Regions from separate parts of the Allobosea sp. GW823-FHT02B03 genome, predicted to be linked through region 2. Evidence: predicted binding sites of a transcription regulator. Region 2 holds the regulator's gene; the other holds the start of a gene.
What was found. Region 2 encodes PhoB, which activates phosphate uptake and scavenging genes when phosphate is short. Its sites were predicted from a motif close to TGTCATNNANCTGTCAT; they were not measured.

Region 1 (4,339 bases), on a different contig from region 2:
GCTACGTCATTTCGGTCGTGCTGATCGTCGCCTCGGTCACCGCCATGTGGCTCTCGGCGCGGGCGCTGAAGGGTCGCGACTACGCCACCACCCAGCGCGGCGGCGGCGGCCTCGCCAAGCGCGAGATGACGCGCTGGGAGGCCGTGCTCGGCTACGGCACCGTCTTCCTGATCCTGGCGCTGGTGCTGGCCCCGCATATGGGCCTGCTGCTGCTCTCCTTCGCGACGATCTGGTCGTACTCGCCGCTGCCCGACGCCTTCACGCTCGCCCATTACGGCCGCGTCTTCGGCGAGAGCTCGGTCTACATCAAGAACACGCTGATCTATGCCACCCTCGCCGGCGGCATCGACATCGTGCTCGGCGTCGCGATCGCCTATCTCGTGCTGCGCACCAAGCTGATCGGCCGCGAATGGCTCGACTGGATGGCCTCGGCGGCGCTCGCCATCCCCGGCGTCGTGCTTGGCATCGGCTATCTCAGGACCTTCTACGGCGTCACCCTGCCCGACGGCACGCCGCTGGCCTCGCTCTGGATCACCATCGTGCTGGCGCTCGCCATCCGGCGCCTGCCCTATGCGCTGCGCGCCTGCTATGCGGCGCTCCAGCAGATCTCGGTCTCGCTCGAGGAGGCGGCGGAAAACCTCGGCGCCACCAAGGCGCGCACGGTACGCCGGGTCGTCGTCCCGCTGATGGCGGGCGGCATCCTCGCCGGCTTCGTCACCTCGTTCTCGACCGCGGCGGTCGAGCTCTCGGCGACGCTGATGCTGGTGCAGTCGAACTCCGACGCGCCGCTCGCCTACGGGCTCTACGTCTTCATGCAGTCGGCCGCCGGCCGGGGGCCCGGCGCCGCGCTCGGCGTCGTCGCGGTCATCCTCGTCGCCGCCTGCACCTTCCTCTCGCATCTCATCATCGAACGCAGCCAGAAGGCCAAGGGAATGGGCCACTGACCATGAACGCAAACGTCTCCCTGACCACGCCGGCTGTCTCCGTCGACATCGAAGGCGTCAACCTGTCCTACGGCACCAACCATGTGCTCAAGGATGTCAGCCTCGCGATCCGGCCGGGCGAGTTCTTCGCCTTCCTCGGCCCGTCCGGCTGCGGCAAGACCACGCTGCTGCGGCTGATCGCCGGCTTCAACCAGGCCGATACCGGCCATATCCGCATCGGCGGCAAGGAGATCACCGACCTGCCGCCCTGGAAGCGCGATGTCGGCATGGTCTTCCAGTCCTATGCGCTCTGGCCGCATATGACGGTGCGCCGCAACGTCGCCTTCGGTCTCGAGGAGCGTGGCGTGAAACGGGCCGAGGTCGAGCGCCGCGTCGAGGCCGCGCTCGGCCTCGTCGGCCTCGCCCATCTCGCCGACCGGCGCCCCTCGCAGCTCTCGGGCGGCCAGCAGCAGCGCGTCGCCGTGGCACGAACCGTCGCGGTCGAGCCCAAGGTGCTGCTGCTCGACGAGCCGCTCTCCAATCTCGACGCCAAGATGCGCGTGCAGGTTCGCCGCGAGCTGCGCGACCTGCAGCAGCGCCTCGGCCTGACGACGATCTTCGTCACCCACGATCAGGAGGAGGCGAACACGATCTGCGACCGCATCGCCGTGATGAGCGATGGCGTGGTCCAGCAGGTCGGCACGCCGATGGAGCTCTATGAGCGGCCCGCCAACCTCTTCGTCGCGAATTTCCTGGGGACGGCGAACATCCTCGAAGGCAAGGTTACCGGCTACGGCGAGACCCGCATCTTCGAGATCGAGGGCGGTTTCTCCGTCCCGGTTCCGGCCGACCGGACTGTGCCCGAAGGCGCCCGCCTGGTCTTCCGGCCGCAGCATGCCGGCCTCGTCGCGGCCGGCGCCGCCGCACCCGGCCTGATCGCCCTGCCCTGCCGCGTCGTCCATCGCGAGTTCCTCGGCGCGAGCGTCCGCTACGGCGCCCGCATCGGCAATTCGGAAGTCTCGGTCGATCTGCCTTTCCAGTCGGGCAGCGATCTCCACGAGATCGGCACGGATGCGACGCTGACGCTGCCCCGGCACGCCTTGATGTGGCTGGCCGCCTGAGCTACCGGCCACGGCTGGATTATGACGATTTTGTGTCACATGTTATCAACACGGCTCCGCGAGGAGCCTGTCCAACGGGAGAAGACGCCTTGTTCGATCTGAAATTTGTCCGCCTCGCCGCGGCCGCCCCGCTCGCCTTCGCCTTCATGGCGTCGACCGCGATCCCTGCCCAGGCGCAGGACAGCTGCACCAACCGCGGCCAGCTCGACACCAATTACTGCGATGCGAACAACGATCTCGTCGCCGACGTCCCGACCGACGCCTCCAAGCTGAAGGACCCGTCGGCGCTGGTCTGGGCCTACACCCCGGTCGAGGACCCGGCCGTCTACGCCAACATCTTCAAGCCGCTGACCGACCATCTCGCGACCTGCACCGGCAAGCGCATCGTCTATTACCCGGTCCAGTCCAACTCGGCCGAGATCGAGGCCATGCGTTCGGGCCGCCTGCATTTCGCCGGCTTCTCGACCGGCCCGACCGGCTTCGCCGTCAACCTCGCCGGCGCGATCCCCTTCGCCGCCAAGGGCTCTGCCGAGGGCGTGCGCGGCTACAACCTCGTCGCCGTCGTCAAGAAAGACAGCCCCTACCAGAAGCTCGCCGACCTCAAGGGCAAGAAGGTCGCCCACACCTCGCCCTCGTCGAACTCGGGCAATCTCGCGCCGCGCGTGCTCTTCCCCGAGCATGGGCTGGAAGCCGAGAAGGACTACAAGCCGCTGATGTCCGGCGGGCACGACAAGTCGATTCTCGGCGTCGTCTCGGGCGACTACGACATGGGCGCCGTCGCCGGCGACGTCTATGAGCGCATGATCGTGCGCGGCACGATCAAGAAGGACGACACGCGCGAGATCTATCGCAGCGCTGTCTTCCCGACCTCGTCCTTTGCCTATGCCCACGATCTGAAGCCCGAGCTCGCCAAGAAGCTCACCGACTGCTTCTTCTCCTTCCGCTTCACGCCGGAAATGACCAAGGAGTTCAACGGCGACGACCGCTTCCTGCCGATCACCTACCAGAAGGACTGGGCGATCGTGCGCGACGTCGCCGAGAAGTCGGGCACGCCCTACAACAAGGCGGCCTACGACGCCGAGTCGAAGCGCGAGGCCGATGCCGCCGCCAAGAAGAAGGCGCAGCCCGCGCCGGCCAAGGCTCCCTGATCGGAAAGCAGCCGCATCTCATGAGCGCCCTGCCAAACGAAGCGTCCGGCACTTGCCGGACGCTGATCATCCGCAATCTCGTCAAGGAATACCGGGCCGGCCAGCCCGTCCTGCGTGATATCTCCCTGACCATCGACGAGCCCGGCACGGTCGCCATCATCGGCCCGTCCGGCACCGGCAAGTCGACGCTGATCCGCTGCATCAACCGGCTGGTCGACCCGACCTCCGGCTCGATCATGCTCGACGGCGTCGATCTGGCGAAGCTCCAGGGCGATGCGCTGCGCCAGGCGCGGCGCCGCCTCGGCATGGTCTTCCAGGAGTACAATCTCGTCGAGCGGCTCACCGTAATCGAGAACGTGCTCTGCGGCCGGCTCGGCTATGTCCCGGTCTGGCGCAGCTGGACCCGGCGCTTCCCGGAAGCCGACATCGCCCGTGCCTTCGCCCTGCTCGAATCCGTCGGTCTCGGCGATTTCGCGACCCGCCGGGCCGACCAGCTCTCCGGCGGACAGCGCCAGCGCGTCGGCATCGCCCGCGCCGTGATGCAGGAGCCGGACCTCGTCCTCGCCGACGAGCCGACTTCCTCGCTCGACCCCAAGACCTCGGTCGAGATCATGGAGCTGCTCGCCGAGGTCGGCCGCGACCGCGGCATCCCGGTCCTCGTCAACATCCACAATGTCGCGCTGGCCAAGCGCTACGCACGCCGCATCATCGGCATGTCGAAGGGCCTGATCGTCTATGACGGTCCGCCTGCCGGGCTGCAGGATTCCCATCTCGCCGAGATCTATGGCGGCGAAGGCTGGATGGAATGAGCGCCCTTCCCGCCACCGGCAGCCTGCGTAGCCGCGCCTTTCCGCCGAACTGGCCCCTGCGCATCGCCGCGGTGCTGTTCCTGGCCTATGTCGCCTACGCCGCCCAGATCCTCGACATCCGTTGGGAGCGCTTCGTCCAGGGCCTCGACAACGGCGCGCGCTTCCTCGGGCGGATGTTCCCGCCCAATACCGCCGCCGACAAGATGCAACTCCTGCTCGACGGCATGCTGGAATCGCTGCAGATCGCGATCATCGCGACCGGCGCGGGCGTACTGCTCGCCTTGCCGCTCGGCCTGTTCGCTGCCCGCAATTTGATGCCGCTGCCGGTCACCGTGGCG
Region 2 (4,339 bases):
GGCGGAGCCGGAAGCCGAGCACGTCCCGGCTCCCGCCGAGGAGGTGGTGATCCCGTTCTCCGAGCGCGTCACCATCATGGACCTGCGCGAATACATGTGCCGCTGGCCGATGGGCGACCCGACCTCGCCTGAGTTCCGCTTCTGCGGCGGCCGCTCGCTGACCGGCATGCCCTATTGCGGCTATCACGCCCGCATCGCCTACCAGCCGGCAACGGATCGGCGCCGCGACCGCAAGGTGCGCGCCTGATCCGGCAGGAGCCGATCGAGCCATCAAAGCCGGCCTTCGGGCCGGCTTTTCTATTGGTGGGAGAGACGCCGATGCGCGCCGACGAAACCGCGGGCCCTGTCGAATATGCCTGCGCCCTGCCGATCCGGGGCGGACGCGTCCTGCTCGGGCTGAGGGCATCGCATCGCCGGAACCGGCCATCCTGCTGGGACACGATCGGCGGGCATGTCGAGCCCGGCGAAACGGCCGATCAGGCCCTGATCCGCGAATTGCAGGAGGAGATCGGCATCACGCCGACCACATTCGCGCACTTCACCACGATCGAGACGACGGAGAGCGACGGCGTCTCGCCGGCCCTGTGGCATCTGTTCAGCGTCACAGGCTGGGATGGCGGCGATCCAACTATCGCCAATGACGAGCATAGCGAGATCCGCTGGTTCGCCTTCGCCGATGCCAGCGCTCTGTCGCCGCTGGCCTCGGAAGCCTACCGCCCGGTCTTTGCCCGGCTGGCCGAAGCGCCATGACCGGTTTCGCGATCTATCTGGGGGCCGCGCTGGCCGAAATCGCCGGCTGCTTCACCTTCTGGGCCTGGCTCAAGCTCGGCAAATCGGCCTGGTGGCTGCTGCCGGGGCTCCTCGCCCTGGCGCTCTTCGCCTGGCTCCTGACGCTGATCGACAGCGCCGCCGCCGGGCGCGCCTTTGCCGCCTATGGCGGGGTCTACATCGTCGCGTCGCTGGGCTGGATGTGGCTGGTCGAGAAGGTCCCGCCGGATCGCTTCGATCTGGCTGGGGCGGTGCTGTGTCTCGCGGGCGCGGCGGTGATCGTCGCCGCGCCGCGCTGAAGCCTCAGCCGCGGGCGAAGGTCTCGTCGAAGGCGTAGCCGGCGCCGCGCACGGTGCGCAGCGGATCCTTGGCGTCGTCGGGGGTGATCGCCTTGCGCAGGCGCCCGACATGAACGTCGACGGTGCGCTCATCGATATAGACGTCGCGCCCCCAGACGGCGTCGAGCAGCTGGGCCCGCGAATAGACCCGGCCTGGGGCCTGCATCAGGAATTCGAGCAGGCGGAACTCGGTCGGGCCGAGATGCAGCTCGGCGCCGCCGCGGCGCACCCGCCGTGTCGTCCGGTCGAGCTCGAGATCGCCGGCCGTCAGCATGCCGACGACATGGCCGGGCTTGACCCGGCGCAGCAGCGCCTGGATGCGGGCGATCAGCTCCGGCAGCGAGAACGGCTTGACGACATAATCGTCGGCGCCGGTGGCGAGGCCGCGCACCCGCTCGGTCTCCTCGCCGCGCGCCGTCAGCATGATGATCGGCACGCGCTCGGTGTCGCGCCGGGCGCGCAGCCGCCTGCAGAGCTCGATGCCGGAAAGGCCGGGCAGCATCCAGTCGAGCAGGACGAGATCGGGCGTATGATCGCGCAGATGCAGCTCGGCATCGTCGCCGCGCGCGACGCTGTCGACCTCGAAGCCCTCGGCCTCGAGATTGTAGCGGAGCAGCAGGGTCAGCGGCTCCTCGTCCTCGACGATCAGGATGCGTGCAGGCATGTCCGGCCTCCGCTCAGGCGCCCGTCCGCTCAGCCATTGGCTGCGGGCAGGTCGACCAGGATGTTGGTGGTGTCGAGCTTGGGACGGCTCTCTTCCACCGACTGGCCGGTGATCAGGTAGTGGATCGTCTCGGCGATATTGGTGGTGTGGTCGCCGATGCGCTCGACGTTCTTGGCGCAGAACAGGAGATGCGTGCAGAAGGTGATGTTGCGCGGATCTTCCATCATATAGGTCAGGAGCTCGCGGAAGAGCGAGGTGTAGAGCGCGTCGATCTCGTCGTCGCGGCGCCAGACCTCCATCGCCTTCTGCTCGTTGCTGGCGGCATAGGCGTCGAGCACATCCTTGAGCTGAGCCTGCACCAGGCGGCTCATATGCTCGAGCCCGACCACGGCGCGGTGCGGCGGCGAGAACTGGCCGGAGATCGCGACCGCACGCTTGGCGATGTTCTTCGCGAGATCGCCGACGCGCTCGATGTCGGCAGCGATGCGGATCGCCGAGATCAGCTCGCGCAGATCGTTGGCGAGCGGCTGGCGGCGGGCGATGGTCAGCACCGCTTTTTCCTCGACATCGCGCTGGAGGTTGTCGAGCCGCTGGTCGGCGGTGATGACCTTCTGCGCCAGCGCGGTGTCGCGGCGCACCAGCGCCACGGTGGAATCGCCGAGCATGCGCTCGGACATGCCGCCCATCTCGGCCAGGCTGCGGCGCAGCCCTTCGAGGTCGGCATCATAGGAACGGACGATATGATCGGACATCGGGGCGGATCCTGTGGCGGGAGCGAGCGGACTTGCGGGCGTCAGCCGAAGCGGCCGGTGACGTAGTCCTGCGTCTGCTTCTTGTTGGGGTTCATGAAGATGGTGTTGGTCGCGTCGAACTCGACGACCTCGCCGAGATACATGAAGGCGGTGTACTGCGAGACGCGCGCCGCCTGCTGCATGTTGTGGGTGACGATGACGATGGTGAAGTCGCTCTTCAGCTGCTCCAGCAGGTCCTCGATCTTGCCGGTCGAGATCGGATCGAGCGCCGAGGTCGGTTCGTCGAACAGGATGACCTCGGGCTTCTGGGCGATGGTGCGGGCGATGCAGAGGCGCTGCTGTTGGCCGCCGGAGAGGCCCATGCCGGAGCTCTTCAGCTTGTCCTTGACCTCGTCCCAGAGAGCGGAGCGGCGCAGCGCACCCTCGACGCGGTCGTCGAGCTCCGACTTCGGCGGCTTCTCGTAGAGACGGATGCCGAAGGCGACATTGTCGTAGATCGACATCGGGAACGGCGTCGGCTTCTGGAAGACCATGCCGATGCGCGAGCGCAGCTCGTTGACGTCGACATCGTTGGAGATGACGTTGCGGCCGTCGAGCAGCACCTCGCCGGTGGCGCGCTGCTCCGGATAGAGCGAGTAGATCCGGTTGAAGATGCGCAGCAGGGTCGACTTGCCGCAGCCGGAGGGGCCGATCAGCGCGGTGACATGGCGGTCACGGAAGCTGAGATTGACGTTCTTCAGCGCCTTGTGCTCGCCATAGTAGAAATCGAGGTTCTTCACCGCGATCCGGATCGGCGCCTGGGCGTCGAGGACCTGCGGGCTGAGTTCCAGGGTCGAGAGCATCGACATGTTCCTTCCGATCGGGCGTGGTGCTCACTTGCCGCCGCGCACGATGCGCCGGGCGATAAGCGAGAGCAAAAGGATCGAGACGGTGATGATCAGCGAACCGGCCCAGGCGAGCTGCTGCCAGTTCTCGTAAGGGGCCGAGGCGAACTGATAGATCGTCACGGGCAGGTTGGAGACGCCGCCGACCAGCGTCGGCGAGAACCAGAAATTGTTGTTCAGCGCGGTGAAGAGCAGCGGCGCGGTCTCGCCGGCAATGCGCGCCAGCGCCAGCAGGATGCCGGTGACCATGCCGGACTTCGCCGCCCGCCAGGTGATCGCGGTGATCACCACCGAAGGCGGGGCGCCGAGGGCCGAGCCAGCCTCGCGCAGCGGCGCCGGGACGAGGCGCAGCATATCCTCGGTGGTGCGCACGATGACCGGGATCGCGATGATGCCGAGCGCGACGCCACCAGCCCAGCCGGAATAGCCGCGGAAGGGCTCGACCAGGATGACGTAGACGAACAGGCCGATCAGGATCGAGGGCGCCGAGAGCAGGATGTCGTTGATGAAGCGGATCAGGTTGGCGAGCTTCGAGCCGCGGCCGTATTCGGCGAGATAGGTGCCGGCGAGCACGCCGATCGGCGTCGCCAGCGCGATGCCGAGGAAGGTCAGCACGGCAGAGCCCACGATGGCGTTGGCGAGGCCGCCGCCCTCGGAGCCGGGGCCGGGCGTGATCTGCGTGAAGGTGCCGGCCGAGAGGCCGCCAATGCCCTTCACCACCAGCATGCCGAGGATCCAGAACAGCACGGTGATGGCGACGAGGGTGAACGCCGTGGCGATGATCTTCATCAGCCGGTCGGCATTGCGGCGCGCCGGGCGCACGCGGCCCCACGGGACTTCAGGGGTCATCACCATCGCAGGCGCGGCGGAGGCGGAAGGAGGCGTCGAGTTCATGGCTTGCGCTTCCTCAGAACGACTTGACGCGCGCGACCA

Region 1: a site for PhoB is predicted at 2,066-2,082, ahead of phnD (phosphate/phosphite/phosphonate ABC transporter substrate-binding protein). Genes of this name have one in related genera too.

The regions. Positions count from the first base shown of each region.
Region 1 covers NZ_JBXAJY010000002.1:951,308-955,646, forward strand. Annotated here, with positions in the region: gene AC1REK_RS09590 (ABC transporter permease) at 1-944, shown strand, start outside; gene AC1REK_RS09595 (ABC transporter ATP-binding protein) at 947-2,044, shown strand; gene phnD (phosphate/phosphite/phosphonate ABC transporter substrate-binding protein) at 2,191-3,192, shown strand; gene phnC (phosphonate ABC transporter ATP-binding protein) at 3,213-4,001, shown strand; gene phnE (phosphonate ABC transporter, permease protein PhnE) at 3,998-4,339, shown strand, end outside.
Region 2 covers NZ_JBXAJY010000006.1:438,621-442,959, forward strand. Annotated here, with positions in the region: gene AC1REK_RS22235 (GcrA family cell cycle regulator) at 1-247, shown strand, start outside; gene AC1REK_RS22240 (NUDIX hydrolase) at 319-750, shown strand; gene AC1REK_RS22245 (YnfA family protein) at 747-1,067, shown strand; gene phoB (phosphate regulon transcriptional regulator PhoB) at 1,072-1,770, opposite strand; gene phoU (phosphate signaling complex protein PhoU) at 1,800-2,522, opposite strand; gene pstB (phosphate ABC transporter ATP-binding protein PstB) at 2,564-3,370, opposite strand; gene pstA (phosphate ABC transporter permease PstA) at 3,395-4,300, opposite strand; gene pstC (phosphate ABC transporter permease subunit PstC) at 4,314-4,339, opposite strand, start outside.